One region of the Kitasatospora sp. NBC_01300 genome, then DNA from elsewhere that is predicted to be linked to it. Evidence: predicted binding sites of a transcription regulator. Region 1 holds the regulator's gene; the other holds the start of a gene.
What was found. The regulator HspR, encoded in region 1, represses chaperone genes until heat shock. The targets are predictions, from matches to a motif close to TTGAGNNNNNNNNNCTCAA.
Positions count from the first base shown of each region.

Region 2: a site for HspR is predicted at 8,839-8,857, ahead of lon (endopeptidase La). Genes of this name have one in related genera too.

Region 1 is NZ_CP108408.1:4,033,866-4,048,609, reverse strand. Features, by position in the region: gene grpE (nucleotide exchange factor GrpE) at 1-76, shown strand, start outside; gene dnaJ (molecular chaperone DnaJ) at 315-1,472, shown strand; gene OG556_RS18045 (heat shock protein transcriptional repressor HspR) at 1,480-2,004, shown strand; gene OG556_RS18040 (hypothetical protein) at 2,206-3,213, shown strand; gene OG556_RS18035 (hypothetical protein) at 3,297-3,470, opposite strand; gene OG556_RS18030 (hypothetical protein) at 3,947-4,462, shown strand; gene OG556_RS18025 (LuxR C-terminal-related transcriptional regulator) at 4,470-5,456, opposite strand; gene OG556_RS18020 (hypothetical protein) at 5,449-5,583, opposite strand; gene OG556_RS18015 (LuxR C-terminal-related transcriptional regulator) at 5,674-6,663, opposite strand; gene OG556_RS18010 (TDT family transporter) at 7,244-8,365, opposite strand; gene OG556_RS18005 (LysR family transcriptional regulator) at 8,436-9,413, shown strand; gene clpB (ATP-dependent chaperone ClpB) at 9,494-12,100, shown strand; gene OG556_RS17995 (YbjN domain-containing protein) at 12,413-12,970, shown strand; gene OG556_RS17990 (pyridoxal phosphate-dependent aminotransferase) at 13,090-14,250, shown strand; gene OG556_RS17985 (TetR/AcrR family transcriptional regulator) at 14,230-14,744, opposite strand, start outside.
Region 2 is NZ_CP108408.1:2,881,005-2,895,748, reverse strand. Features, by position in the region: gene OG556_RS12730 (DUF4097 domain-containing protein) at 1-809, opposite strand, end outside; gene OG556_RS12725 (DUF6104 family protein) at 1,035-1,214, opposite strand; gene OG556_RS12720 (multifunctional oxoglutarate decarboxylase/oxoglutarate dehydrogenase thiamine pyrophosphate-binding subunit/dihydrolipoyllysine-residue succinyltransferase subunit) at 1,341-5,108, opposite strand; gene OG556_RS12715 (cell wall metabolism sensor histidine kinase WalK) at 5,391-6,521, opposite strand; gene OG556_RS12710 (response regulator transcription factor) at 6,614-7,351, opposite strand; gene OG556_RS12705 (rhomboid-like protein) at 7,915-8,712, shown strand; gene lon (endopeptidase La) at 8,880-11,276, shown strand; gene OG556_RS12695 (GtrA family protein) at 11,356-11,898, shown strand; gene OG556_RS12690 (ROK family protein) at 11,917-13,137, shown strand; gene OG556_RS12685 (ABC transporter permease) at 13,208-14,260, opposite strand; gene OG556_RS12680 (MarR family winged helix-turn-helix transcriptional regulator) at 14,373-14,744, shown strand, end outside.

The sequences.
Region 1 (14,744 bases):
CCAGACCACGGCCGCGCCCGACGGCGAGGCGAAGTCCGGGGACGCGGACAAGTCCGACGGTGGTTCGGACAGCTGACAACCTGTGACAGCTGACAACCAGTGCGCTGCGGAGTCGTACGCCGGCCAGTACGGCGGCCGGCTCCGCAGCGCGCTGTCAACAGCGCCAGGTGAAGCGGCTGTTGACAGCGCAGCGACGATGGACATCGGGAGGTGGCGGCAGCTATGAGCAAGCGCAGCGAGCGAATCGTTGAAGAACGAATCGCCGAAAGGCGTGTGTTGCGCGGGGCGGCTGCCGAGCGGAGCGAGGTGGACGCATGAGTGGCAAGGACTACGTGGAGAAGGACTACTACAAGGTCCTCGGCGTGCCCAAGGACGCCACCGCCGCCGAGATCAAGAAGACCTACCGCAAGCTCGCGCGCGAGTTCCACCCGGACGCCAACAAGGGCGACGCCAAGGCCGAAGAGCGTTTCAAGGACATCTCCGAGGCCTACGACGTCCTGTCCGACGAGAAGCGCCGCAAGGAGTACGACGAGGCCCGCAGCCTCTTCGCCAACGGCGGCTTCCGGGCCGGCGGCCCCGGCCAGGGCAACGGCAGCTACAACTTCGACTTCGGCGACCTCTTCAGCGGCAGCCAGAACACCGGCAGCGGCGGGCTCGGCGACGTCTTCGGCGGGCTCTTCAACCGCGGCGGCGGCCGGCAGGCCCAGCCCCGGCGCGGCGCCGACGTCGAGACCGAGGTGACCCTCGCCTTCGACGAGGCCGTCGACGGTGCGACCGTCCCGCTGCGGATGACCAGCCAGGCCCCCTGCCGCACCTGCAACGGCACCGGCGCCAAGTCCGGCACCACCCCGCGGGTCTGCCCGACCTGCGTCGGCGCCGGCACCGTCAGCCGCGGCCAGGGCGCGTTCGCGCTCTCCGAGCCGTGCAAGGACTGCCGCGGGCGCGGCATGATCGTCGACGACCCGTGCGTCGACTGCCACGGCAGCGGCCGGGCCAGCTCCGCCCACACCATGCAGGTCCGCATCCCGGCCGGCGTCCAGGACGCCCAGCGCATCCGGCTCAAGGGCAAGGGCGCCCAGGGCGAACGCGGCGGACAGCCCGGCGACCTCTACGTCACCGTGCACGTCGGCCCGCACCCCGTCTTCGGGCGCAAGGGGGACAACCTCACCGTCACCGTCCCCGTCACCTTCCCCGAGGCCACCCTCGGCGCCACCATCGAGGTGCCCACGCTGAACGGGCCGGCCGTGAAGCTGAAGCTGCCCCCCGGCAGCGCCAACGGCCTCACCATGCGCGCCCGCGGCAAGGGTGCCACCCGCAAGGACGGCACCCGCGGCGACCTCCTCGTCACCGTCGAGGTCGTGGTGCCGCGGCACGTCACCGGGGACGCGCTGAACGCCCTGGAGCAGTACCGCGAGGCCACCGCCTCCGACGACCCACGAGCCGCCCTGTTCCGGGCGGCGAAGGGAGCGTGACGACCAGATGATCCCCGACAGCCCCATCGGCCCCGGCATCGGTGAAGGCCTGCCCGGCATCGGCTCCGGCCTGCCCGGCGACGGCCGCCGCACCCGGCGGCCCGCCGCCCCGCCGCAGTACGTCCTCACCGAGGACACCCCGGTGTACGTCATCTCCGTCGCCGCCGAGCTCTCCGGCTTGCACCCGCAGACCCTCCGCCAGTACGACCGCCTCGGCCTGGTCAGCCCCGACCGCACCGCCGGCCGGGGCCGCCGCTACTCCGCGCGCGACATCCAGCAGCTGCGCGAGGTCCAGCGGCTCTCCCAGGACGAGGGCATCAACCTGGCCGGCATCAAGCGGATCATCGAGCTGGAGAACCAGGTCACCGCGCTCCAGTCCCGCATCGGCGAACTGGTCGACTCCCTCGAAGGCGCCACCAGCGCCCTCCAGCAGCGCGAGGCCGCCGTCCACGCCTCCTACCGCCGCGACCTCGTCCCCTACCAGCCCCCCACCCAGTCCAGCGCCCTGGTCGTCTGGCGCCCCAAACGCTGAGACTTGGCTGAACACCTCCGGCCGCCGGCTCCCCTCCGCCCGGGGGGTGCCGGCGGCTCGGTCTTGGTGAGAGGGTGCTGTCAGCAGACACACATCGAGGCTGCACGTCGACTCCGGCCCGCGTGAAAGGCGCCTATGATCCCAGCCGGGACCGACCTGTCCAGCCCTCGTCCGGATCTGTACAACACCAAGGAGCCGCAAATGCCAGAGACGGCCGAGCCAGGGCTCACGTCAGGCGGGCTTGGTGTTCTCTCGGCCGATGCCCGGAATCTCTATCTCCACGTGGTCGGCAATCATGGCCGACTTACGCGCCAAGAGCGTGTAAAGGCCGAGACCAAGCATCTGCAAGAACTCCTCGATATCGGCCTGCTGGTGCCCGACACGGACGAGGACGATGTGCTCATCGCGGTCGACCCCCAGCAGCTTTCCGTCGGCCTCATCGCGTCGTGGCAACGCAAGGCGCTCGACCTCCTGTCCCGGGCGGAGGAACTGCCGACCGACTTGAAGGAGTTGGCAGAGGCCTTCAACACCCCGATGCAATCCGGTGGAAGTATCGAGTACGTCCGGGGAAAGGCCCTCATCAACCAGCGGCTCAGCCAACTGGCGAACAGTTGCACCGAGGAGTTCCTCGCCGCACAGCCCGGGGGACCCCGCCCGCCGGAAGCCCTCGCCGGAAGCCGTGACCGTGACCTCGCGCTGCTCCAACGAGGTGCGTTGGCCCGGACGATCTATCATCCGAGCACCCGCTACCACCCGGCCACCCGGGACTACGTCCTGGCGATCACCGAAGCGGGCGGACACGTCAGAACTCTTGACGAGCCGTACGCCAGACTCATCATCGTCGACCGGCGGACCGCGATCATCCCGGTCGCGGACGATCTGAACGTCGCGGCGTTCATACACGACCGCGCCATTATCAGCTTCCTCGTCTCCGAGATCTTCGAGCGGCACTGGAGCCACGCGCTGGAATTCGACGGCGCCCGCGTCGTCCCGCAGCAGGTGATATCAAGCCTGCGACAGACGATCATCGACCTTTTGCTCAAAGGCACCAGCCACCGCGTGATAGCCCGCAGCCTCGGGATCAGCGAGCGCACTCTCGCACGCCACATAGCGGACATGAGAGAGGACTACCAGGTGGATTCGCTCTTTCAGCTGGGCTACGTCCTCGCTCGCGCCACTCAGCACCGGGATCCGGACGGCCCTGCCTAGGTCGTCGAACCGGACGGCCCGACCCCGCGTCGCAACGCGGGATCCCGGCCAGGCCCACCCCCGACAACCCAACTGGCCCCGCCTCAGGTCCAGTTGCTGTCGTTCTCCAGCGTCATGACGCCGGTCTTCGCCTGCTGGGTCACCGAGGCCCCTCGATCCACCGAGCCGCCCTCGGAGGCCTGGAACTGAGCGCCACCGGCCAGTACGGCGATAACCACAGCGACCGTGGCCGCCGCGATGCGAACGTGTCGGATCATGCGAGGCACGCGATCACACCTTCCAAATAGTCGCAGTGTCGAGACAAATTGAGGACGTGTCCTCCAACCGCCCACATAATGCCGCAGTATCGACGTAGACGCCACAGCCCCCCTTCGGGGGGAGTGCGTCATCTCCATGCCAGGCATGGAGATGCCACCGTGCGGGAGTGGACTCGGTCCCCGGCAACGATGGACGATCAGTTCGCTCCCGATGGTCCCGGCAAGCTCACCACACTTGCCGATGTACCTTCAATCCAGTCCTTTACCTACTCATGTCGAGTGCCCGCCGAGCGGCTCTCGACATCGCCTGCCTGCTTACCCACCGGGCCCGGTGAACCCGGTCAGCCACTCCCCCGGAGTCGACAATGAGTGAGCCCTACCTGCGAGAGCACGCTGGACAGGCCCCCGAGGGCCGGCGTGCACGTGTGTTTCTGGCCGCGCCGCTGATGCGGTTGACCGGGCCGGCGGACAGTGTGGTGACGCTCGCCAGCCGGACGCGGCTGACGACGCTCCGTACCACCCTGCTCCGCAGCGGTGCCGCCGTGTACAGCGCGCACCACAGTGACGCCTGGACCGTCGCCGGGCAGGCGCCGGAGCCCCGGGTGCCGTCCGACTTCCGGGCCCTGCAGTCCGCGGACCTCGTGTTCGCCTACGTCGGGGCGCCGCTGTCGGCCGGGGTGAGCCTGGAGCTGGGGTGGGCGTCGGCGCTGCGGAAGCCGATCGTCCTCCTCGTCGACGAGGCCATCACGCACAACCCGCTGATCGCCACCATCGAGCAGGTCGCCCCCGTCCTGCCGCTGGTCTTCGACGACACCTGGTCGCAGGAGGCCCTCAACCACACCGTGGAGACCGCGCTCGACTGGGCCGGCATGGCGCTGTCCCTGCGCGAGGGCTTCTGGACCGCCCCCGGTGAGCAGTTCAACGTCCCCCGGCAGCAGCCCCCCGTCGTCGGCCGGACCGGCTACTGGCCGACCAGCGCCGCCACCGGCTGAACAGCGCTCACCCACCGGACTCCCCGCTCCTGGTCCGGGCTCCCCGCATCTGCCAGCCCAGTTGGAACAGCGTCTCCGCGTCGTACAGCTCACGCAGCCGGGCGATGTGACCGGCGATCGTCCGCTCGCTCAGCCCCAGACGGCTGGCGATCGCCCGCTGCGTGAGCCCCTGCGCGAGCAGGCGGCCGACCTGCTCGTGGATGGTGGGCTCCGCCCCGCCGACGGCGAGCACGGCCCAGTTCACGCCCTCGGCCTGCCGCCAGTGCAGTTCGAAGTCCCGCACCAGGAAGTCGACCACGGCCGGATCCTCGACGAAGGCCGCGCTGCTGTGGTCCGAGGCGGCGGGGATCACGGCGACGGCCCGACCGAAGATCATCAGCCGGGTGAACGGGACCGGTAGGACCCTGATCGCGGCGCCGAGCTCGGTCGACCTGGCAGCGAAGGCCACCGTCACCGGATCGAGTCGGGCTGACACCTCGTAGATCGTCCGCAGCGTGCCGCCTCGTGCGAGGTGGCGTCGGCTCTGCTCCAGCCCGTCGTCCAGGTGCTCCACAGGACGAGCACCCCCGGGCTGCATGGCGAGGGCCTCACTCGGATGGTCGTTCTGCACCTGGGCGATCCGGTGGCGGATCTGCAGCATTCCAGCGACGTACTCCACCCCGGGCGAACGCTCGGGGTGGCAGCGCGGCACCGCGTCGTAGGCCTGGGTCAGGTCGTCCAGCATCCTCGGCAGAAGTGCCGCCCGAGTGATCAGCCGGGCTCCCTCCTCGCGGAGTTCGGTGCCGATCCGCTCACTGACTGCGCGTGGGTTCATCGCCGAGTAGACGCCGTCCACGGCCCGCAGGACGAGCAGGCCCAGGTCGGTGAGCTGCTTCAACGCCGCCTCGTCCTCGGGGCGGGTCTCACCCACCCGGATCCGGCCGCCCTCGCCCAGGATCGCCCGGTAGAGATCACGGGCGGCGTCGTCGAGGAGGTCGAGTACGGGCTCAGGCACCGCGATCTCCCCTCATCTGCCGGACGAGTCGGAACAGCGCCTCGGCGTCGTGCGGTTCGCGCGGCCGGGCGATGTGGCCGGCCACCGTACGCTCGCTCAGGTCGAGTCGGGTATGAGGTTCGGTCACGGGGATCCCCCCGGAGCTGCCCGCCGAGGTGGAAGCGGGTGCGGGCGCGGGGCTGGCCGGTCGGCCGGGGCCCGCCCGGCGGGGCCGGGTTCATCGGTCATCGCGGGCGCCTCTCATCAGCCAGCCGAGTTGGAAGAGGGTCTGGGCGCCGTGGCGGTCGCGGAGGCGGGAGATGTGGGCGGCGACGGTGCGTTCGCTGAGGCCGAGGCGGGTGGCGACGGCGCGCTGGGTGAGGCCTCGGGCGAGGAGCCGGCCGACCCGGTCGGGGATGGTGCGGGTGGGGCCGAGGGCGGCGGAGGTTTCGGCGGTTTCGGCGCGGGCCCAGTCGCGTTCGAAGGCGCCGACCAGGAAGGTGATGGCGGCCGGGTCGGTGATGAAGGCGGCGGTGCTGTTGTCGTCGTTGGCGGAGATCACGGCGACGGTGCGGTCGAAGACGAGCAGCCGCTGGAACGGTTCGTCGAGGACACGGATGAGGGAGCCGTGCTGGGTGACCTCTTCGACGTAGGCGAGGGCGGGCGGGTCGGCGAGGGCGACCGGCTGGTAGATGGTGCGCAGGGAGCAGCCGCGCCGGAGCAGGTGGACGTCCTGGAGGAGGGCGACTTGCAGGCTGCTGGCGGGGCGGCGGCCGGGTTGGGCGGCGAGGACTTCGGAGCGGCAGTCGGAGGCGAGCTGGGAGATCCGCTGGCGGATGTGGACGTGGCCCTCGACGTGGACGGCGCCGCCGGCCCGGCCGGAGGGCCGGGGCATCGCGTCGTAGGCGCGGGTCAGGCCGTCGAGGGTGCCCGGGAGGTTCTCCGCGCGGACCAGCAGCCTGGTCGCCTCGCTGCGGAGTTCGGCGCCCAGGCGGTCGGTGACGGAGCGTGGGCTGACGGCGGTGTAGCAGTGGTCCATCGGGTTGGCGATGAGCAGGCCGAGGTCGACGAGCTGCTGGAGCGCGGCCTGGCCGGTGTCCTGGGTGTCGGTGAACGGGATGCGGCCGCCCCGGGCGAGGATCGCCAGGTACAGCTGCCGGGCGGCCTCGTCGGGTTCCTCGCCCGGTGGCTGTCCGTGCTGCGGCGCGACCGCCGGTTCCGCCGTCACGTCGCACACTCCCTGCCGGATGCTTCTCCCTCGTCGCCGCGCCCGCGCCGTCGGGCGCGGGGCTCGGCGGTCACGGTACCGGGCTCGACGTCGGCCCCCGGGGCCCGGGTGCCGTCGCACTCCGGGGTGTCCTGGGGGCCGCCGTCGCCACGCCCGTGCCTAGGCGCTTCCGTCGAGGCGGAGCAGCAACGCCTCGTCGGCTCCGGTTCCGGGGGGCCATCACCACACATGGCGCCCCGACCGGCGCTCTCCCCCCCGTTTCACGCGTGCGGGACGTTGCACCCGTGGTCAGTTCCGAAGAGCAAGTCGCCACCATCGGGCTGCGGTGCCCGGACGGCCTGGCGTGACTCCACCCTCACAGCGTGACGGCCGGTGAACAAGTGTCGCCCGAGTGCAGGTTCGCGCAATTGCAGCTATCTGCACGAGGGGTGCGGCGGGAGGGGTCGAGCGGCGGGCCGGGTTCCGGTAAAGGCCGAGGCCAGCGCGGTGACCGGGCGGTGACCGCCCGTACGGTCGGTCGGCGGTGCGCGGTCGGGCCGCGGGTGCGGGTTCCTGCAACGGCGGCGGGCCGCGGGAGGGGTCAGGCGCGCCCCAGCAGGCGTCCCCGGGCGAGCCCGGCGGCGGTCCCGCCGGCGGCGAGCATCCAGGCGGTGGCCAGCAGCAGGTAGAGCCCGGTGGCGATCGCGGTGAAGCCGCCGAACCCGGTGTGCCGGGCGAGCGCGGAGGCGCCGGTGACGCAGGTGCCGATCGGGAAGGTGTACGCCCACCAGGTCATCGCGAACGGCATGCCGGCCCGGCGGGCGCGCAGGTTGGCGGTGAGTGCGACGGCCAGCCAGAGCATCGCGACGCCGAGCACCGCGACGCCGTACAGCTCGGCGAAGGGGAGCATGGCGGGGGCCAGCGCGGGCAGCACCGGGCGGGCGGCGTCGGCGAGTTGGTGGACGGCGGTGACGGACTGGCCGAGCGGGCCGAGCACCAGGAACAGCGAGGGGGTGAGCACCAGGGTGGGCAGCTTGCTGTGGAACAGCCCGGTGAAGACCACCGGCAGCAGCACCAGGGTGGCCAGCAGGCCGATCCCGAAGAGGGCCCAGCAGGCGTACAGCATGGCCTGCTGCGGCAGCCCGGCCGGCAGGTGCGGGATGAGGGCCGGGCCGGTGGCGGAGGCGACCAGCGGGGCGACCACCGGCAGCAGCCAGGTCGGGTTGGCCTCCAGGGCGGAGACCGGGTGCCGGGTGATCATCAGGTACGGGATGCCGCCGGCGACGGCCAGCGCGTACAGGGTGCCGACGCCCCACAGCACGGCGTCGACGGCGACCGCGGGGCCGGTGCCGATCACCCGGGAGCCGAGCAGCAGGGTGCCGAGGCCGACCGAGAGCAGCGCCATCGGCGGGCAGCCGTAGAAGACGGCGGTGGCCGGGTTGTCCAGCAGCTGGGTGCGGGCGGCCTCGCGGTGCCGGGTGAGGTGGACCAGCCGGGCCGCGACCAGCACCAGCAGGGCGGCGAGTCCGAGCGCCCACATCACCTCGCCGAAGCCGATCAGCCCGGGCAGCCGGAGTGGCAGGACGGCCGCGCCGTTGCCCAGGATGGCGGTGCCCATGACGGCGGCGTACCAGTTGGGGCCGAGCTGGGCGAGGTCGAGGCGGGCACGCAGCGAGGTACGGGAGGGGCGGGTGAGCGGGCGGGCATCGGCCAAGGTGGACATGGTTCCACCGTGCCGCCCCGGGCCGGGCTCCGGTAGCGCCGCGGGCTCTATGAGGACATAGCCTGGACCTATGGCCCTCTCCCCCCGCGTCCCCGAGCTCGGCGCCCTGGAACTGCTGCTCGCGGTGGCCCGGCTGGGCAGCGTCGGGCGGGCCGCGGCCGAACTGGGCGTGAGCCAGCCGACCGCCAGCGCGCGGATCAAGGGGATGGAGCGGCAGATCGGCGTCCCGCTGCTGGAGCGCTCGCCCCGGGGCAGCCGTCCGACCGAGGCGGGTCGGCTGGTGGTCGAGTGGGCCGGGCACGTGGTGGAGGCGGCGCAGGCGCTGGACGCCGGGATCGACGCACTGCGCGAGCGGCGGGACGCCAAGCTGCGGGTGGTGGCCAGCCTGACCGTCGCCGAGTACCTGATGCCGGGCTGGCTGCTGGCCCTGGCCGAGGCCAGTCCGGGCACGGCGGTGACGCTGCGGACGGCGAACTCGGCGGAGGTCGCCGGGCACGTGCTGGCCGGGGACGCCGACCTCGGCTTCGTCGAGGGGCCGTCCACCCCGCCCGGGCTGGCCGGCGCGGTGGTGGCGGCGGACCGGCTGGTGGTCGTGGTGGCGCCCGGCCACCCGTGGGCGCGCCGCCGGGCGCCGCTGACCGGGCCGGAGCTGGCCGCCACCCCGCTGGTGCTGCGCGAGTCGGGCTCGGGCACCCGGGAGGTGCTGGAGATGGCGCTGGCGCCGTACGGGGGCGCGGTGCGGCCCCGGCTGGAGCTGGCCTCGTCCACCGCGCTGAAGGCGGCGGCGATGACCGGGGCCGGGCCGGTCTGCCTGAGCGAGCTGGCGGTGATGGAGGAGCTGGCCGTCCGGCGGCTGGTGGCCGTGCCGCTGGCCGAGGGGCTGGACCTGCGGCGGCCGCTGCGCGCGGTGTGGCCCGCCGGGCAGCGGCCGAGCGGGCCGGCCCGGGAGCTGCTGGGGCTGACCCGCCAGGTGCCCCGGGCGCAGCGGCCGCCCCGCGCGGAACGGGTGGAGCGCACGGAACGCACGGGACGCGCAGAACGGGCGTAAAAACTTGAGCGGAATAGACTCAACTTAGTGCATGCTGTACGTAGCAGCATTGAAGGACGACGAGGGAGGACCCCCCAGCAGTGGACGCCAGCAAGTTCACCACCAAGACGCAGGACGCCCTGTCCGCCGCGATCCGGCAGGCGGGCGCGGCCGGGAACCCGGACGTCAAGCCGGTGCACATCCTGATCGCCCTGCTGGAGCAGCCCGAGGGCATCGCCCGGCCGCTGCTGGAGGCGGTCGGGGCGGACGTCACCCGGATCGACGCCGAGGCCCGCCGCCAGCTGGCCGCCCTGCCCAGCGCGATGGGCTCGACGGTCGCCGCGCCGCAGCTCGCCCGGGACACCCTCGCGGTGCTCACCGAGGCCGGCAAGCGCGCCGACGACCTGGACGACCAGTACGTCTCCACCGAGCACCTGATGGTCGGCCTGGCCGCCGAGGGCGGGCCGGTCGCCGAACTGCTGACGCAGCAGGGCGCGACGGCGAAGGGCCTGCTCGCCGCGTTCAAGGACGTGCGCGGCAGCGGCCGGGTGACGTCTCCGGATCCGGAGGGCACCTACAAGGCGCTGGAGAAGTACGGCACCGACCTGACCCAGGCCGCCCGGGACGGCAAGCTCGACCCGGTGATCGGCCGGGACCAGGAGATCCGCCGGGTCGTCCAGGTGCTCTCCCGCCGGACCAAGAACAACCCGGTGCTGATCGGCGAGCCGGGCGTGGGCAAGACCGCGGTGGTCGAGGGCCTGGCCCAGCGCATCGTCGCCGGCGACGTGCCGGAGTCGCTGCGCGGCAAGCGGCTGGTCTCGCTGGACCTCAGCGCGATGGTCGCGGGCGCCAAGTACCGCGGCGAGTTCGAGGAGCGGCTGAAGGCCGTCCTGAACGACATCAAGCAGAGCGACGGCCAGGTCGTCACCTTCATCGACGAGCTGCACACCATGGTCGGCGCTGGCGCCGGCGGCGACTCCGCGATGGACGCCGGCAACATGCTCAAGCCGATGCTGGCCCGCGGCGAGCTGCGGATGGTCGGCGCCACCACGCTGGACGAGTACCGCGAGCGGATCGAGAAGGACCCGGCCCTGGAGCGCCGCTTCCAGCAGGTGCTGGTCGGCGAGCCCAGCGTGGAGGACTCGATCGCCATCCTGCGCGGCCTCAAGGGCCGCTACGAGGCGCACCACAAGGTGCAGATCGCGGACGCCGCGCTGGTCGCCGCGGCCACCCTGTCCAACCGCTACATCACCTCCCGCTTCCTGCCCGACAAGGCGATCGACCTGGTCGACGAGGCGGCCTCCCGGCTGCGGATGGAGATCGACTCCTCCCCGGTCGAGATCGACGAACTCCAGCGCTCCGTCGACCGGTTGAGGATGGAGGAGCTGGCCCTGGAGAAGGAGTCGGACGCCGCCTCGATCGACCGGCTGGCCCGGCTGCGGCGCGATCTCGCCGACAAGAACGAGCAGTTGAGCGCCCTGACCGCGCGCTGGGAGCAGGAGAAGAAGAGCCTCAACCGGGTCGGCGAGCTCAAGGAGCGGCTGGACGACCTGCACGGCGCGCTCGAACGGGCCCAGCGCGACGGGGACTTCGAGCGGGCGTCGAAGCTGATGTACGCGGAGATCCCGGCCGCCGAGGCCGAGCTCACCGAGGCCCAGGAGCGGGCGGCCGACCAGGACGCCTCCGCCTCGATGGTGAAGGAGGAGGTCGGCCCGGACGACGTGGCCGACGTGGTCGCCTCCTGGACGGGCATCCCGGCCGGCCGACTGCTGGAGGGCGAGAGCGCCAAACTCCTGCGCATGGAGGAGGAGTTGGGCCAGCGCCTGATCGGCCAGGCGGAGGCCGTGCGGGCGGTCTCGGACGCAGTGCGCCGCACCCGTTCCGGCATCGCCGACCCGGACCGCCCGACCGGCTCGTTCCTCTTCCTCGGCCCGACGGGCGTCGGCAAGACCGAACTCGCCAAGGCCCTGGCCGACTTCCTCTTCGACGACGAGCGGGCCATGGTCCGGATCGACATGAGCGAGTACGGCGAGAAGCACTCCGTCTCCCGCCTGGTCGGCGCCCCGCCCGGGTACATCGGCTACGAGGAGGGCGGCCAGCTCACCGAGGCGGTCCGCCGCCGCCCGTACAGCGTGGTGCTGCTGGACGAGGTGGAGAAGGCCCACCCGGAGGTCTTCGACGTCCTGCTCCAGGTGCTGGACGACGGCCGGCTCACCGACGGCCAGGGCCGCACGGTGGACTTCCGCAACGCGATCCTGATCCTCACCTCCAACCTGGGCAGTCAGTTCCTGGTCGACCCGGCCATCCCGGAGGACCGGAAGAAGGCCCTGGTGCTGGACTCCGTCCGGGCCGCGTTCAAGCCCGAGTTCCTCAACCGGCTGGACGACATCGTGGTCTTCGACCCGCTGGGCACCGCCGAGCTGAGCCGGATCGTCGACCTCCAGGTGGCCCGCCTCGGCGACCGGCTGCGCGAGCGGCGGCTCACCCTGGACGTCTCCGAGGCCGCCCGCGACTGGCTGGCCCTCACCGGTTACGACCCGGCGTACGGCGCCCGCCCGCTGCGCCGGCTGGTCCAGTCCGCGATCGGCGACCAGTTGGCCCGGGCCATCCTGTCCGGCCAGGTGCACGACGGGGACACCGTCCTGGTCGAGCGGGACGAGGAGGGCGACCGCCTCACCGTCCGCAGCCGCGGACTGCTGGAGAAGTAGCGGCACCGGCCCGGGCCGCCCGCACGACAGCGCGGGCGGCCCGGGCAACTCCCTTTCCAAACAGCACAGTTGACGTCCCACTCGGCTACGGTCGCACCCCGCCGCACCCCGCCGGAGCCCCGGCCGCGACGGCCCTCCACCCGGACACGCTCCGTCACCATCACCGCTCACGGCGGGCGTCGGAGCGCCCCGGACGAAGATCGACGCGTGGCCGGGTGCCCCTGTGAGGCAGGCCCCGGATGAGGCAGGATGGGAAGTGGAAAGGGCGGCCTCTCATTGCCGGCCACCACGTGCACTGAGGAAGAGGACCCCATGAGCATCGACCCGTCGTCCATCCCGTCGTTCGGCGCGCCCCAGGGCGGCGGCCAGCCCGGCGACCAGGGGCGGCCGGCCGGCCCGCCGCCGATCATCGTCCCGGACCAGGGCCTGGTGACCCAGCTGCTGGACCAGATGCAGCTCAAGCACGTCGTGGACGAGGAGGGCGACCTCACCGCCCCCTGGGAGGGCTTCCGCGTCTACTACATGTTCCGCGGCGAGCAGAAGGAGCTCTTCGCGGTGCGCGCCTTCTACGACCGCGCGTACCCGCTGGAGAAGAAGGGCGAGATCCTCGACCTCATCGACGAGTGGAACCGCGAGACCCTCTGGCCCAAGGTCTACACCCACACCCACGAGGACGGCGTGGTCCGCCTGATCGGCGAGGCCCAGATGATCGTCGGCACCGGCGTCAACCTGGACTACTTCGTCACCACCACCGCCAACTGGACCCAGGCCGCCGTCGGCTTCGAGCAGTGGATCGTCGAGCGCCTCGGCCTGCAGAACGAGATCGAGGGCGAGGACGGCGAGACCCCCGAGGGCACCAACGAGGCGTGACCCTGCCCGCCCCGCGAGCACACGGCCCGACCACTTGGCCCCAGGTGGTCGGGCCGTCCTTGTCCCCGGCCCCCGGCTGACCCAGGATGGGGCCGACGACGACGCGTGAGGAGCCACCGATGGGCAACAGGCCGCTGCTGAACCGCCGACTGGCCGACATGGGGACGACCATCTTCGCCGAGATGTCGGCCCTGGCCACGGCCACCGGCTCGATCAACCTCGGCCAGGGCTTCCCCGACACCGACGGCCCGGCTTCGGTGGCCCGGGCCGCTGCCGACGCCGTGCTGAGCGGCCGCGGCAACCAGTACCCGCCCGGCCCCGGCATCCCCGAGCTGCGGCAGGCCATCGCCGAGCACCAGCAACGCTTCCACGGCCTCGGCTACGACCCGGACACCGAGGTGCTGGTCACCGCCGGCGCCACCGAGGCCATCGCCGCCACCCTGCTCGCCCTGCTGGAGCCCGGTGACGAGGTGATCGCCCTCGAACCCTTCTACGACTCCTACGCCGCCTGCATCGCCATGGCCGGCGCCACCCGCCGCCCGCTCACCCTGCGCGCCCCGGACTTCCGCCCCGACCTGGACGAACTGCGCGCCCTGATCACCCCGCGCACCCGCCTGCTGCTGATCAACACCCCGCACAACCCGACCGGCACCGTGCTCACCGCCGACGAGCTGGCCGCCATCGCCGCCCTCGCCGCCGAGCACGACCTGCTGGTCGTCACCGACGAGGTCTACGAGCACCTCGTCTTCGGCGCCACCCACCACCCGATCGCCGCCCTGCCCGGCATGCGCGAGCGCACCGTCTCCATCTCCTCCGCCGGCAAGACCTTCTCCTTCACCGGCTGGAAGGTCGGCTGGGTCACCGCGGACCCGGCCCTGGTCACGGCCGTCCGCACGGCCAAGCAGTACCTCACCTACGTCAGCGCCGGCCCCTTCCAGTACGCCGTCGCCGAGGCGCTGCGGCTGCCCGACAGCTACTTCGACGGCTTCCGCGCCGACCTGCTCCGCAAGCGCGACCTGCTGGTCGACGGGCTCACCGCGGCCGGCTTCCGGGTGTTCACCCCCGAGGGCACGTACTTCATCACCACCGACATCACCCCGCTCGGCGAGAAGGACGGCATCGAGTTCTGCCGCGCCCTGCCGGAGCGCTGCGGCGTCGTCGCCATCCCGAACGCCGTCTTCTACGACAACACCGAGGCCGGCCGCAGCCTGGTCCGCTTCACCTTCTGCAAGCAGGACTCCGTGCTGGAGGAAGCGGTGTCACGGCTCCAGCGCCTCTGAGCCGTCGGCCGGCCGCCGCCCGAGGCCGGACAGGTGGGCGTCCAGGATCGCCCGGGCCTCGGGGGCGGTGAGGCGGCCGACGAGGACGTGCGTGGTGAGCCCGTCGGCAAGGGCCAGCAGCGTCTTCGCCTCCCGTGCGGCGTCCGGCCCGACCGCCGGCGACGCCTCGGCGATCAGCCGGGCGAACAGGCCCTCCAGGGCGGCGTAGTCGGCGTTCAGCGGGCCCGCCAGCCGCTCGTCGACGGCGGCCTGCGCGACGAAGGCCAGCCAGACCCGCGCCTGGGAGCGCTGCCCGTCGCCGAGCAGCGCCACCTCGCCGGCCGCGTGTGCCAGGAGCGCGGCGGGCGAGGGCGCCGGGTCGTCGGCGGGGTACGCCCGGACCCGGGCGGTGATCCGCTCGCCGACGTAGCCGAGGGCGAAGCGGAGCATCTCGTCCTTGGTGCGGAAGCAGCGCTGGACGGCGCCGGTCGACACCTGCGCGCGGTCGGCCACGT
Region 2 (14,744 bases), 1.2 Mb from region 1:
ACGCCGCCGGAGACGGTGGTCACGGCGAGGCTGCCCCGGCCGTCGCCGAGCTGGCCGGACAGGCGTTTGGCGCCCCAGCTGCCGCTGAGCTTGAGGCCGTCGAAGGTGCTGGAGATGTCGCCGCTGGTGGAGCCGGCCTCGACCTTGGCGTCGGCCAGCGAGGGGATCCGGATGACGACCGGGCCGCTGACGGTGGTGACCTTGATGTCGGCCGGGTTGGCGACGTCGAGGTCCAGGGTGACGGCGCCGGTGACGGCGTTGGCCTGGATCCGGTCGGCGGTGCCGGCGACGACGGTGAGCTGGCCGGAGACGGTGTTGACCTTGAGCTGGCCGGCCACCGACTGGGCGTCGACGTCGCCGGTGACGGTGTTGGCCTCGGTGCGGCCGGTCAGGCCGACCAGGGTGGCGTCGCCGCTGGCGCTCTGCACCGAGACGTGCCCGGTGATCCCGGAGACGGTGGCGCCGGCCGAGACGGTGCCGACCTTGACCTCGGCGTCGGCCGGGACGGTCAGGGTGACGCCGGCGACGCGCTTGCGCTTGAAGGAACTGAAGAAGCCCTTGACCGCGTCGACCGACTTGAGCCGGTCGCCGAACTCGCCCCAGCTGTTGATGTCCTTGTAGGTGACCGTCAGGACGCCGTCCACCAGGGTCACGTGCAGCGGCTCGCCCTGGAGCTCGGTGACCTCCAGGCGGGCCGGGCCCTCGGCCGCCACCACGTTCACCGTGCCCTCGATGATCCGCACGTGCAGCGCCCGGACCGCCTCGTCGATGGTGATCCTCTCGGGACCCTCGACCGTCCACTGGCTCATCTCTGCCGCCTCCCGTTGCCGATCGCGATGTATCGCGTTCTCTTTTAAAGACGATATATCGCGTGACGCGCAAGTCAAGCGTGCCGTCCCGGATCCCGCCCCTGAGCCGGCCCGGAGCCGCCCCCGAAGCGCCCCCTACGGGCGGGCGCGGATGCGTGAGGGGCCCGGCAGGCGATCGCCTGCCGGGCCCCTCGTCAGCGGTTCAGTGCGACGGCACCGCACCGGTCACTCGTCGTCCTCGTCGTCGAGCCGGGCCAGCCAGGTGGCCAGCCGCTCGACCGGGATCTCGAAGTCCGGGTTGAGGTCGACGAACTCGCGCAGTCGCTCGGCCAGCCACTCGAAGGTGACCTCCTCGTCGCCGCGCCGGTTCTGCAGCTCCTCGATGCCGCGGTCGGTGAAGTACACGGGTTCACTCCGGTCCGGTGGGGATTGACCTGGTCAGGATAGTCGGGGACGCCCGCGGCCCCCGTCTCCCAGGGGAGGACGGGGGCCGCGGGCGTCGGTGCTCCAGCGCCTCGGGGCGTCAGGGCCTCAGAGCGAGTAGACCTCTTCGATCAGCGCCTGCTGCTCGGCGGCGTGCCGCTTGGCCGAGCCGACCGCCGGGGACGAGGCCGTCGTGCGGGCGACGCGGCGCAGCCGCGAGCCGTTGGCGCTGCGGCCGACGACGACCTGGAGGTGGTCGACCAGGTTCATCGCGATGAACGGCCAGGCGCCCTGGTTGTCCGGCTCCTCCTGCGCCCAGACGAACTGGACGTCGTCGCCGTAGCGGGCGAGCTCCTCCTGGAGCTCGGCCACCGGCAGCGGGTAGAGCCGCTCGACCCGGACGATCGCGGTGTCGGTGACGCCGCGCTCGGTGCGGGCCGCCGCCAGGTCGTAGTAGAACTTGCCGGCGGTGATGACGACCTTGCGCACCTGCGCCGGGTCGACGGTGTTGTCACCGATGACCGGGCGGAAGGAGCCGGACAGGAACTCCTCGGTCGCACTCGCCGCGGCCTTGAGACGCAGCATCGACTTCGGGGTGAAGACGACCAGCGGCTTGTGGTGCGGGTTGTGCGCCTGCCAGCGCAGCAGGTGGAAGTAGTTCGACGGCAGGGTCGGCATGGCGACCGTCATGTTGTTCTGCGCGCACAGCTGCAGGAAGCGCTCCGGGCGGGCGGACGAGTGGTCCGGGCCCTGGCCCTCGTAGCCGTGCGGCAGCAGCAGGGTGACGCCCGAGTGCTGGCCCCACTTCTGCTCGGCGGAGGCGATGTACTCGTCCACCACGGTCTGCGCGCCGTTGACGAAGTCGCCGAACTGCGCCTCCCACATGACCAGCGAGTTCGGGCGGGTCAGCGAGTAGCCGTACTCGAAGCCCATCGCCGCGTACTCCGACAGCAGGCTGTCGTAGACGGTGTAGCGGGCCTGGTCCTCGGTGAGGTACTGCAGCGGGGTGTAGTCCTCGCCGGTGTTGCGGTCGATCAGGACGGCGTGCCGCTGGCCGAAGGTGCCGCGGCGGCTGTCCTGGCCGGCCAGGCGGACCGGGTGGCCCTCCATGAGCAGCGAGCCGATGGCGAGGGTCTCGCCCGTCGCCCAGTCGATGGTGTTGTCCTCGACGGAGGCGGCGCGGCGCTGGAGCTGCGGCAGCAGGCGCGGGTGGACGGTCAGCCAGTCCGGCAGGTTGACCTGCGAGGCGGCGATCCGCTTGACCATCTCCTGGGAGATGCCGGTCTGGATGTTGACCGGGAAGTCGGCGACCGGCTTGCCGGCGGTGGCCGGGGCGGGGGTCTGGGCGGCGTCGCGGACCTCGGCGAAGACCTTCTCCAGCTGGCCCTGGAAGTCCTGGAGCGCCTGCTCCGCCTCTTCCATGGTGATGTCGCCGCGACCGATCAGGCCCTCGGTGTACAGCTTGCGCACCGAGCGCTTCTTGTCGATCAGGTCGTACATCAGCGGCTGGGTGAACGACGGGTTGTCGGCCTCGTTGTGACCGCGGCGGCGGTAGCAGATGAGGTCGATCACGACGTCCTTGTGGAACGCCTGGCGGAACTCGAAGGCGAGCCGCGCGACGCGGACCACGGCCTCCGGGTCGTCGCCGTTGACGTGGAAGATCGGGGCCTCGATCATCCGGGCCACGTCGGTGCAGTACATCGAGGAGCGCGAGGACGCCGGGGCGGCGGTGAAGCCGACCTGGTTGTTGACCACCAGGTGGATCGTGCCGCCGGTGCGGTAGCCGCGCAGCTGCGACATGTTCAGGGTCTCCGCGACGACGCCCTGGCCGGCGAAGGCCGCGTCGCCGTGGATCTGGATCGGCAGCACCGGGAAGGTGGTGCCGCCCTGGTCCAGGATGTCCTGCTTGGCGCGGGCGATGCCCTCGACGACCGGGTCGACCGTCTCCAGGTGGGAGGGGTTCGCGGCGAGCGAGACCTTGATGGTCTCGCCGTCCAGGCCGGTGAAGGTGCCCTCGGAGCCGAGGTGGTACTTCACGTCGCCGGAGCCGTGCATCGACTTCGGGTCGAGGTTGCCCTCGAACTCGCCGAAGATCTTGCCGTACGGCTTGCCGACGATGTTGGCCAGCACGTTCAGGCGGCCGCGGTGGGCCATGCCGATGACGGCCTCGTCGAGGCGGTGCTCGGCGGCGGCGTCGATGGTGGCGTCCAGCAGCGGGATGAGCGACTCGCCGCCCTCCAGCGAGAAGCGCTTCTGCCCGACGTACTTGGTCTGCAGGAACGTCTCGAAGGCCTCGGCCGAGTTCAGCCGGCGCAGGATGCGCAGCTGCTCCTCGCGTTCGGGCTTGGAGTACGGCTTCTCCAGGCGCTCCTGCAGCCACTTGCGCTGCTTCGGGTCCTGGATGTGCATGTACTCGACGCCGACGGTGCGGCAGTACGTGTTGCGCAGCAGGCCGAGGATGTCGCGGAGCTTCATCATCTTCTGGCCGCCGAAACCGCCGACCGCGAACTCGCGCTCCAGGTCCCACAGGGTGAGGCCGTGGGTGGTGACGTCCAGGTCGGGGTGCTTGCGCTGCTTGTACTCCAGCGGGTCGGTGTCGGCCATCAGGTGGCCGCGCACGCGGTACGCGTGGATCAGCTCCATGACGCGGGCGGTCTTGTTGACCTCGTCGTCGTGGGTGGTGGCGACGTCGGTGGCCCAGCGGACCGGCTCGTACGGGATCCGCAGCGACTCGAAGATCTCGTCGTAGAACCCCTTCTCGCCGAGGAGGAGGCGGTGGATCTCGCGCAGGAACTCGCCGGACGCCGCGCCCTGGATGACGCGGTGGTCGTAGGTCGAGGTCAGCGTCATGATCTTGGAGACGCCCAGGCGGGACAGGGTCTCCGGGGCGGAGCCCTGGAACTCGGCCGGGTACTCCATGGCGCCGACGCCGACGATGGTGCCCTGGTTCTGCATCAGGCGCGGCACGGAGTGCACGGTGCCGATGCCGCCGGGGTTGGTCAGCGAGACCGTGACGCCGGTGAAGTCGTCCATGGTCAGCTTGTTGGCGCGGGCCCGGCGGACGATGTCCTCGTAGGCCTGCCAGAAGCCGAAGAAGTCGAGGGTCTCGGCCTTCTTGATGGCCGCGACGACGAGCTGGCGGTCGCCGTTCGGCTTGACCAGGTCGATGGCCAGGCCGAGGTTGACGTGCTCGGGCTTGACCAGGAAGGCCTTGCCGTTCTCCACCTTGTAGCTGTAGTTCATGCCCGGGGCGGCCTTGATGGCCTGGACCAGGGCGTAGCCGATCAGGTGGGTGAAGGAGACCTTGCCGCCGCGGGCGCGCTGCAGGTGGTTGTTGATGACGATGCGGTTGTCGATCAACAGCTTCGCGGGCACCGCGCGGACCGAGGTCGCGGTCGGCACCTCCAGCGAGGCGTCCATGTTGGTGGCGACGGCCTTGGCCGGGCCGCGCAGCTGGATCAGCTCGGGGCCGGCGGGCGCGTCCGCCGCGGCGGCGGCCGGAGCGGCCGGGGCCGGGGCGGCGGCCTTGGGGGCCGGGGCCGGGGGCGCGACGGGAGCTGCGGCGAGCGGCGCGGGGGCCGGCGCCGGAGCGGCCGGGGCGGCCGGTGCGGCGGGGGCGGTCGCGGCCGGAGCAGCAGCAGCGGGCGCGGGGGCAGCGGCAGGGGTCGGCGTGGGGCCGGCCTGGGTCGCGGCCTGGGTCACTGGGGTCACCTCGGTACCGGGCTTGTAGTCGGCGAAAAAGTCCCACCAGGCTCGGTCGACCGAGTTCGGGTCCTGGAGGTACTGCTGGTAGATCTCATCGACGAGCCACTCATTGGGACCGAAGCCAGTGGAGCTAGCCGAGCTATTGGGGGTTTCAGGGGACTGTGGCGACACGGCGGCAACCGCCCTCTTCCGCTTCCTTTTGGGATGTTTGGACAGCGGGGATTAAGGCTACGCCCCTGACCAGTGATCGCGCAGTCCCCGGGCCCCAGGCGTCGCCCAGATCACAGTCCTGACCTGCAGTTTGGCTGAAAATGTGCGTTAGAAAGCCGTATCTGAGGGGAACCGACCGCCTCCATCCATAGGGCATATCCGGACAAAACCGGACAAAGCCCCATGGGGATCATCCAATGATCTTCGTGTACGTCTGTGTCGCTTCTGTGACACATCCGACCCTCAGCGCTGCCCCGGCAGCCGGACCTCGATCCGGCAGCCGCGCGGCGACTCGGCGACCGCGATCCGACCGCCGTGCAGGTCCACCGCCCAGCGGGCGATGGCCAGGCCGAGGCCGGTGCCGCCGTCCGAGCCGGGCCCCTGGGCGGTCGCGGTGCCGCTGCGGCTGAACCGCTCGAACACCCGGCCGCGGTCGGCCGGCGGGATGCCCGGGCCCTCGTCCTCGACCTCCAGCAGCAGGCCGCCGGGCCCGCCGTCGGGCCGCGCGCGCACCGTCACGGTGCCGCCGGGCGGGGAGTGCTTGCAGGCGTTGTCGACCAGGTTGGCGACCACCTGGTGGAGCCGTTCCGGGTCCGCCACGCCGGTCAGGCCGGTCGGGCTGACCTCCAGCGCCAGCCGGACGTCGCCGCGCCGGGAGAACGCCCCGCCGGCCGTCGCGCCGTCCACGGTGACCCCGCGCAGCACGCCGTCCAGGAACTCGCGCACCTCGAAGGGGCGGGCGTCCAGGTCGACCACGCCGTCGTCGATCTTGGAGAGGTCCAGCAGGTGGGTGACCAGGCGGCCGAGCCGCTCGGTCTGCTCCAGGGCGGCCCCCAGGGTCGCCGGATTGGGCTGGACGACGCCGTCCACCACGTTCTCCAGCACGGCGCGCAGCGCGGCGATGGGCGTACGCAGCTCGTGCGAGACGTTGGCGACCAGCTCGCGGCGGTGCCGGTCGGCGGCCCCCAGGTCGGCGGCCATCTGGTTGAAGGTGGTCGCCAGTTCGCCGATCTCGTCGCGCGAGTTCACCTCGACCCGGCGGCTGTAGTCGCCGGAGGCCATCGCGCGGGCGGCGGCCGTCATCTCGCGCAGGGGGGCGGTCAGCCCGTGCGCGAGGAACTGCATGAAGAGCAGCGAGGCGATCATGGAGAAGACCATGATGATCCGGATCTGGGTCTCGGACCGGATCGCCACGACCACCATGCCGGTGGCCAGGAAGACGGAGACGATCACCAGCAGGGCGAGCTTGCCCTTGATCGAGCGGACCGGGTCGAGCGGCCGGATGTCGGCCCAGACCCGGCGGGCGGCGCGGGCGGCCAGCGTCTGCGACCGCGTGCCGCCGGTGTCCCCGTTGCGTTGCTGTGGAAAGGTCATTGGTCCCCTGTGATCCCCGCGTACGTCCCCCGCGTGGTGCGCGGCAGTTCGGGACACGGGCCCCCCGGAGGCCCGTCGCCCGAGGCTCGCCGCTAGGAGAGCGGGGCCTCCAGCGCGTACCCGACGCCGTGGACGGTACGGATCCAGCTCGCGCCGATCTTGCGGCGCAGCGCCTTGACGTGGCTGTCCACGGTGCGGGTGCCGGACGCGTCCGTCCAGTCCCAGACCTCGGCCAGCAGCTGCTCGCGGGTCAGCACGGCGCGCGGCTGCGCGGCCAGGCAGGCGAGCAGGTCGAACTCGGTGGGCGTCAGGTGGACGTCGCCCGAGGCGAGCCGGACCCGGCGCTGCACGTGGTCGATCTCCAGCTCGCCGAAGCGCAGCGAGCCGAGCGCGGGCGTGCGGGCCGCCTGCTGGGCGCGCTCGACGCGGCGCAGCAGCACGTTGACCCGGGCGGCCAGTTCGCGCATCGAGAACGGTTTGGTCATGTAGTCGTCGGCGCCCACGCCGAGGCCGACCAGCAGGTCCGTCTCGTCGTCGCGCGCGGTCAGCATCAGCACCGGCACCGGGCGCTGCGCCTGGATCCGGCGGCACACCTCAAGGCCGTCGAAGCCGGGCAGCATGATGTCGAGGACCACCAGGTCCGGCTGCCAGGTGTGGAAGCCGTCGACCGCGCCCGGCCCGTCGTGGGCCACGGCGACCTTGAAGCCCTCCGCGCCCAGCCGGGCCGCGATCGACTCCGCGATCGTCGGTTCGTCCTCCACCACCAGCACTCTGCGTTGGCTGCTCACCGTGCCGCCGCTGTGGTTGTTGTCCTGCTGAAGTTCTGTCACGGTCACGCCACCGCCCCCAGGGCTGCGGGCCGGCCACCTGTGGGGATGGCGGGCTCCGCTCGTAGTCTTGTTCCGTCGTGGACTGTGCCGGGTCCGCCGTCCCGTCGTGCGTGCGGGTCGGCGGGCGGATTGTCGCCCGCCCACTTCTCCCGCGCACTTCGCAGCGTACGGACAGCGGATGCCTCCCGGCAGGTGGACCGGACGTTTCCGGCCCGTGGGCCGGCCGTCGGGCCGCCCTCGGAGCCCACTGCACGAGTGGGCACGGGCCGATACCTTACCCGGCGATTTTTCTCTGCGTAACGGTACGTATGCAGTCGAGTTGACGCCAAGTCGCCGGTCAGAGCCCCTGTCGGCGCGCTCACCGGAAGAAGGTCTGGACCAATATCAGGAATCCGGTCGACCGGTTTCCTGACGGTCTTCACCGGCTTTTCTCAGATGCCTCTCAGAACCTCGACGTAACGTGGCCACGACAACGCCCCGCAGGGCGGGATCCGCGGCGCGCGCCGGTACGTTGGGCACCTGGGTGAGGGGCCGGTGGCTGCCGGCGTGGAGCGGAGGGCGGCATGGCTGGACTGCGGCGAGGTGCCGGACGGGTCGGGGCGTCGACCGCCGGCCCGCCGTACGGGATGCTCCGGCACGGTCTGCGCACCGGCGTCGTCGAGTGGCTGCTGGCGCGGGTGCCGACACCCCGGCGGAACCCCTTCACCCTCGGCTACCTCGCCGTGGTGGGCGCCACCACGACCTTTGCCAAACTCGCCGATCCGGAACTCGTGCAGCGGCTGCAGGAGGCCTCCAGTTCCGACGGCCACAACCTCCTGCAGCACCCCCTGCGCGCGCTGGTGCTCAGCGGCTTCTGGGTGGCCGGCGAGGTGTGGATGCCGTACCTGTGGGGATTCGCCGTCACCCTCGCGCCGCTGGAGCGCCGGATCGGCCCCGCCCGGGCGGCGGCGGTCTTCGCGATCGGGCACGTCACGGCCACGCTGCTGTCCCAGGGTGTGGTGATCACCGCGGTGGAGACCGGGCGGATGGAGGCCGGGGCGCTGGACTACCTGGACATCGGCGTCAGTTACGGCGTGCTCACCTGCCTGGGCGCGGTGGCCGGGCTGCTGCCGTGGCGCGGGCGGCTGGTCGCGCTCGGCGGCGCCGGGCTGCTGATCGCCGAGCAGATCCTCACCGAGCGGGACCTGGTCACCGCCGTGGGACACCCGGCCGCGGTGCTCACCGGGGTGGCGCTGTGGCGCTGGCTGCGCCGGGCCCAGGCCCGCCGGCCGCGGCCGAAGCCGCGGACGCGCCGGGTCGAGGCGCCGGCCGCGGGCTCCTCGCCCGCGCCGGGCGGCGCTCCGGTCCTGGACGTGCGCTGACCCTTCCGGGCGCCGCCCCCGGACGCTTTTGACGGCACTTCCCGCGCCCTTCCCCTGCTCGCTCCACACCCCCTCCTGTTCGCTCACGGCGAACACCGCCCCGGGAACATCCGGCGCGCGCCAGGCCTTAGTCAGGTCGACTCAACTTCACTGACTGGGGAGAGATCATGGCATCGACGTCCACACCGCTCACCCTGCCCGTGCTGCCGCTCGACGACGAGGTCGTCCTGCCGGGCATGGTCGTCCCGCTGGACCTCAAGGACACCGAGGTGCGCGCCGCGGTCGAGGCCGCCCGCGCGGCGGCCACCGGCACCGGCAAGCCGCAGGTCCTGCTGGTCCCGCGGGTGGACGGCTCGTACGCGGCGGTCGGCACCCTGGCCACCGTCGAGCAGGTGGGCCGGCTGGCCGACGGGGAGCCGGCCGCGCTGGTGCGCGCCGTGCGCCGGGTCCGCATCGGGGCCGGCACCACCGGCCCCGGCGCCGCCCTCTGGGTGGAGACCACGCCCTTCCGGGAGTCCGCGGTGGACACCCCGGTGGCCGGCCGGGCCGCCGAGCTGGTCAAGGAGTACAAGGCGCTGTCCACCCAGTGGCTGCGCAGGCGCGGCGCCTGGCAGATCGTCGACCGGGTGGCCCAGATCGAGGGCGTCGGCGAGCTCGCCGACAACATCGGCTACGCGCCCTTCGCCACCGCCGAGCAGAAGCTCAAGGTGCTGCTGGAGGCCGACCAGGTCGCCCGCCTGGAGTACGCGCTGACCCTGCTGCGCGACCACCTCGCCGAGGAGGAGGTCAACGACACCATCCGCAAGGACGTCGAGGAGGGCGTGGCCAAGCAGCAGAAGGAGTTCCTGCTCCGCCGTCAGTTGGAGGCCGTCCGCAAGGAACTGGCCGAGCTCAACGGCGACCCGACCGACGAGGAGGGCGACTACCGCGCCCGGGTCGAGGCCGCCGACCTGCCCGAGAAGGTCCGCGACGCGGCCCTCAAGGAGGTCGACAAGCTGGAGCGGGCCTCCGAGCAGTCCCCCGAGGGCCCCTGGATCCGCACCTGGCTGGACACCGTCCTGGAGCTGCCCTGGAGCGAGCGCACCGAGGACGCGTACGACATCGCCGGCGCCCGCGCGGTGCTGGACGCCGACCACGCCGGCCTGGCCGACGTGAAGGACCGCATCGTCGAGTACCTCGCGGTGCGCAAGCGCCGGGCCGACCAGGGGCTCGGGCTGGTCGGCGGCCGGCGCGGCGGCGCGGTGCTGGCGCTGGTCGGCCCGCCCGGCGTCGGCAAGACCTCGCTCGGCGAGTCGGTGGCCCGCGCCATGGGCCGCACCTTCGTGCGGGTCGCGCTCGGCGGCGTCCGGGACGAGGCCGAGATCCGCGGCCACCGGCGCACCTACGTCGGCGCGCAGCCCGGCCGGCTCGTGCGGGCGATCAAGGAGGCCGGCTCGATGAACCCGGTCGTCCTGCTCGACGAGATCGACAAGGTCGGCTCCGACTACCGGGGCGACCCGGCCGCCGCCCTGCTGGAGGTGCTGGACCCGGCGCAGAACCACACCTTCCGGGACCACTACCTGGAGGTCGAGCTCGACCTCTCGGACGTCGTCTTCCTCGCCACCGCCAACGTGCTGGAGGCCATCCCCGAGCCGCTGCTCGACCGGATGGAGCTCGTCCGCCTCGACGGCTACACCGAGGACGAGAAGGTCGTCATCGCCCGCGACCACCTGCTCCCGCGCCAGCGCGAGAAGGCCGGACTCGGCGGCGACCAGGTGAGCGTCGACGAGGCGGCGCTGCGCCGGCTGGCCGGGGAGTACACCCGGGAGGCCGGCGTGCGGAACCTGGAGCGCTCGATCGCCCGGGTGCTGCGCAGGATCGCCGCCCAGGCCGAACTCGGCGAGCGCGAACTGCCCGCCGCGATCGGCCCGGACGACCTGCGCGCCCTGATCGGCCGGCCCCACCACGTGCCGGAGGCCGCCCAGGCGCCGGCCGAGCGGCGCACCGCCGTCCCCGGCGTGGCCACCGGCCTCGCCGTGACCGGCGCCGGCGGCGACGTCCTCTACATCGAGGCCTCGCTCGCCGACGCCGAGACCGGCGGCACCGGACTCACCCTCACCGGGCAACTGGGCGACGTGATGAAGGAGTCCGCGCACATCGCGCTCTCCTACCTGCGCTCGCGCGGCGCCGAACTGGAGCTGCCGGTCACCTCGCTGCGCGACCGCGGCGTGCACCTGCACGTCCCCGCCGGGGCCGTCCCCAAGGACGGGCCGAGCGCCGGCATCACCATGACCACGGCGCTCGCCTCGCTGCTGTCCGGCCGCAAGGTGCGCACCGACCTGGCGATGACCGGCGAGGTGTCGCTGACCGGGCGGGTGCTGCCGATCGGCGGGGTGAAGCAGAAGCTGCTCGCCGCCGACCGGGCCGGCGTCACCACGGTGATCATCCCCAAGCGCAACGAGGCCGACCTGGACGACGTCCCGGCCGAGGTGCTGGAGCGGCTCACCGTCCACCCGGTGGCGGACGTGCGGGAGGTGCTGGAGCTGGCCCTGGAGCCGGCCAAGGTCCTGGCCGCGGCGGCCTGACCGGGCCGCGCCGGGTCGACGGGAGGACCGGCGGGAGCATCGACGGGAGGACGGCGTCTGCGCGTGCCACACTGCGGAGATGCCGTCCCCCACGCAGCGCGCCCTGGCCCGGGTGCCGGCCCGGCTGCGTCCGTTCCTGGTGCGGCACCGCAGGCTGGTGAAGTTCCTGCTGGTCGGCGGCGCCTGCTTCACCCTCACCCTGGTCATCGACTTCGAGCTGAAGTTCACCGTGCTGGAGCACAAGCCGGTGGTCGCGCTGACGGTCGCGACGGTGATCTCGACCGTCGTCTCCTACGTGCTCAACCGCCGCTGGGCCTTCCGGACGGCCGGGCACCCGCGCGAGGCACTGCTGTTCTTCCTGGTCAGCGCCATGGCGATCGCCGTCAACGACCTGCCGCTGGCACTCTCCCGCTACGCCCTGGACCTGCGCGAGCCGTACGTCGGCCCGTTCGTCCAGGAGACCGCGGACTTCCTCAGCGGGATGGTCGTCGGCACCTTCGCCGCGATGCTGTTCCGCTTCTGGGCGATGCAGCGGTGGGTCTTCACCCGGCCCGCCGAACGGGCGCACCCGAGGTACGAACCCGGTTACGCTGCACCCGAGATGCCACGGGATGCGCCATAAGGCCGTGAGGTGAGGGTTATGCGCGGGGAACCGGACGCGGTTCGGAGCGGGCCCGCCAGCCAGCAGGGGATGCGCCGGGCCAACCTGGCCCTGGTGCTCGGGGTGATCGCGCGCGCCCCGCGCTCCCGGGCCGAGGTGGCTGCCGAGACCGGGCTGACCAGGGCCGCCGTCTCCTCGCTCGCCGAGCAGCTGATCGCCGGCGGCCTGGTCGTCGAGGAGGGCCCGGCCACGCCCAGCGGCAAGGTCGGCCGCCCCGGCACCGCGCTCGGGCTCAACCCGCTCGGGCCCGGCGGCCTCGGCGCCGAGATCGGCGTGGAGCACCTCGGCGCCTGCGTGGTCGACCTGAGCGGCGAGGTCCGGACCTGGCGCCGCCGCGAGGTCCGCAACCGGGGCCGCCGGCCCGCCGCGGTCATGGCCGACCTCGCCGAACTGCTGCACGCGGCCGTCGCCGAGTCGGGCCTGCGCCCGGCGGGGCTGACCCTGGCCGTCCCCGGGCTGGTCGGCACCTCCGGCGGGGTGCTCCAGCGGGCCGCCAACCTGGGCTGGCGGGACGTCCCGCTGGCGGCCGAGCTGCGCCCGGCGCTGCGCGCGGCCGGCGCGGCCGAACTGGCCGAGCTGCCGGTCGAGGCGGACAACGAGGCCAACCTGGGCGGGCTGGCCGAACGGTGGCTGGGCGGCGGCCCGGAGGACTTCCTGTACGTCTCGGCCGAGGCCGGTGTCGGCGCGGCGATCGTGGTCGGCGGGCGGCTGCTGCGCGGGGCGCGCGGCTACGCGGGCGAGTTCGGCCACGTACCGGTCCACCCGGACGGCCACCGCTGCGCCTGCGGCGCGCACGGCTGCCTGGAGCAGTACGCGGGAGAGGCGGCCGTGCTGCGGGCGGCCGGGCCGGCGGGCGCGCGGGGCGACTGGGTGACGCTGCTCGCCGGGCGGGCCGGGGCCGGGGACGGGCCGGCCCTCGCGGTGCTGGCCGGGGCCGGTTCGGCGCTGGGCATCGCGGCCGCCGGGGCGGTCAACCTGCTGGACCCGGCCGAGGTGGTGCTGGGCGGCGGCTACGCCCGGCTGGCGCCCTGGCTGCTGCCGGCGATGCGGGCCGAGCTGGCCGCCCGGGTGACGGTGCGGCCCTGGTCGGACGAGCGGCTGACGGTGTCCCGGCTGGGCCGGCGCGGGCCGCTGTTGGGCGCCGCGGTGGGCGTGGTGCGGGCGGTCGTCGCGGACCCGGGCCGGCTCGCCTGCGGCTGACCTCCCGGCCCCGGACGCACCCGAGCCCCCGGCCGGGCGGCCGGGGGCTCGGGGTGGGCAACGCGGGGGGTCAGGCCTCGGAGGACGCCTCGGCGGCGACGATCTCGCGGCCGCCGGAGCGCGGGCCGCGCAGCACGGCCAGGTAGGCAACGCCGATGCCGACCAGCGCCCAGACCACCAGGACCACGATCGGCATGGCCAGGTTGGTGGAGCCGAAGTAGGCGATCGACTTGGTGGCACTGGTCCCGGCGCCGTTCGGGATCAGCGAGCCGATGGCCCGCCAGAACGGCGGCATCATCGGTGCCGGGTAGACGCCGCCGGCGCTCGGGTTGCCCAGCACCACGAAGATCAGCACCGCGACGCCGATGCCGATGACGTCGAACAGGCACTGCAACGCCATGGTGAACGCGCCGACCGTGAACACCACCAGGGCGCCGATGCCGGTCAGGGCCAGGATCGAGCCGGGCAGCGCGTCCAGCACCGGTCCGGCGATGATCGTGCCGCCGAGGCCGGCGCCGACCGAGTACAGCGCCAGCACGCCGAGGCGGATCAGCAGGCGGTGGACGTTGGCGGGCTTGGAGCCGGCGCTGATGCCGAGGATCGAGGCGACCAGGTAGCCGCCGACGCACCAGCCGATGACCAGGTAGAACGCGGAGAGGCCGTTGGTGTCGCCCTTGGCGAGCGGCACGACGTCCTCGACCTTGACGGTGCGGCCCTGGGACTTGTCCAGCGCGGTGGTGATGGACTCGGCGGCCTTGGCGGCGGAGGTGCCGCGGGCGCCGCCGACCAGCAGGGTGTCCTCGGTGCCGGTCGGGTTCACGACCAGCGCGGCGTAGATCTTCTGGTCCTTGATCTGCTGGGTGGCCGTCTCGGCGTCCGGGGCGGTGACGGCCTTGACGGCGTCGTCCGGCACGGATTCCAGCCCCTGGACCAGCTTGGGGGTGACCTGCGGCGGGGCGACCACCGCGATCGACAGCTCGTGCGGGGCCGGGTGGTGCAGCGCCCCGACGTACGAGGTGATGAAGCCGAGCTGCAGCAGCAGCACGCCGATCACGAGCAGTGCCGCACGCGGTGTGACCGCGCCCTTCAGTTCAGCGACGAAACCCTGCCCCGGGGCGGCCATCCACATCTCCTTGTGTATTGGGGGAAAACGGATACTTCATACCATGAACTAGTTGGCTTGTCGCACCCCGCGCGCCGCGTTCCAGCCAGTGTGGCTGCGGGATACTGGCGCGGTGAGTGACGAGGAATCCCTGCTGGCGGTGGAGCGCGAGGTCGCGTTGATGTTCCGGCGGGGCCGGGCCAGAGTGGCGGAGCTCTCACGCCGGGTGCACCCCGAGCTGGAGGGGATGGCCTACAGCATGCTCGGCTACATCGAGCAGGCCGGGCGGGTGCGGGTGACGGACGTCGGCGTGCACTTCGCGGTCGGCAAGGCCACGGTGAGCCGGCAGATCCGGGCGCTGGAGGAGCTGGGCCTGGTGGCCCGGGAGACGGATCCGCTGGACCGTCGGGCCGCGCTGGTCTCGCTGACCGAGGACGGGCGGCGGCGCTACCTGGCGGCCCGGGACGTCCGGATGCGGCGGGTGCGGGAGCTGCTGGGCAGCTGG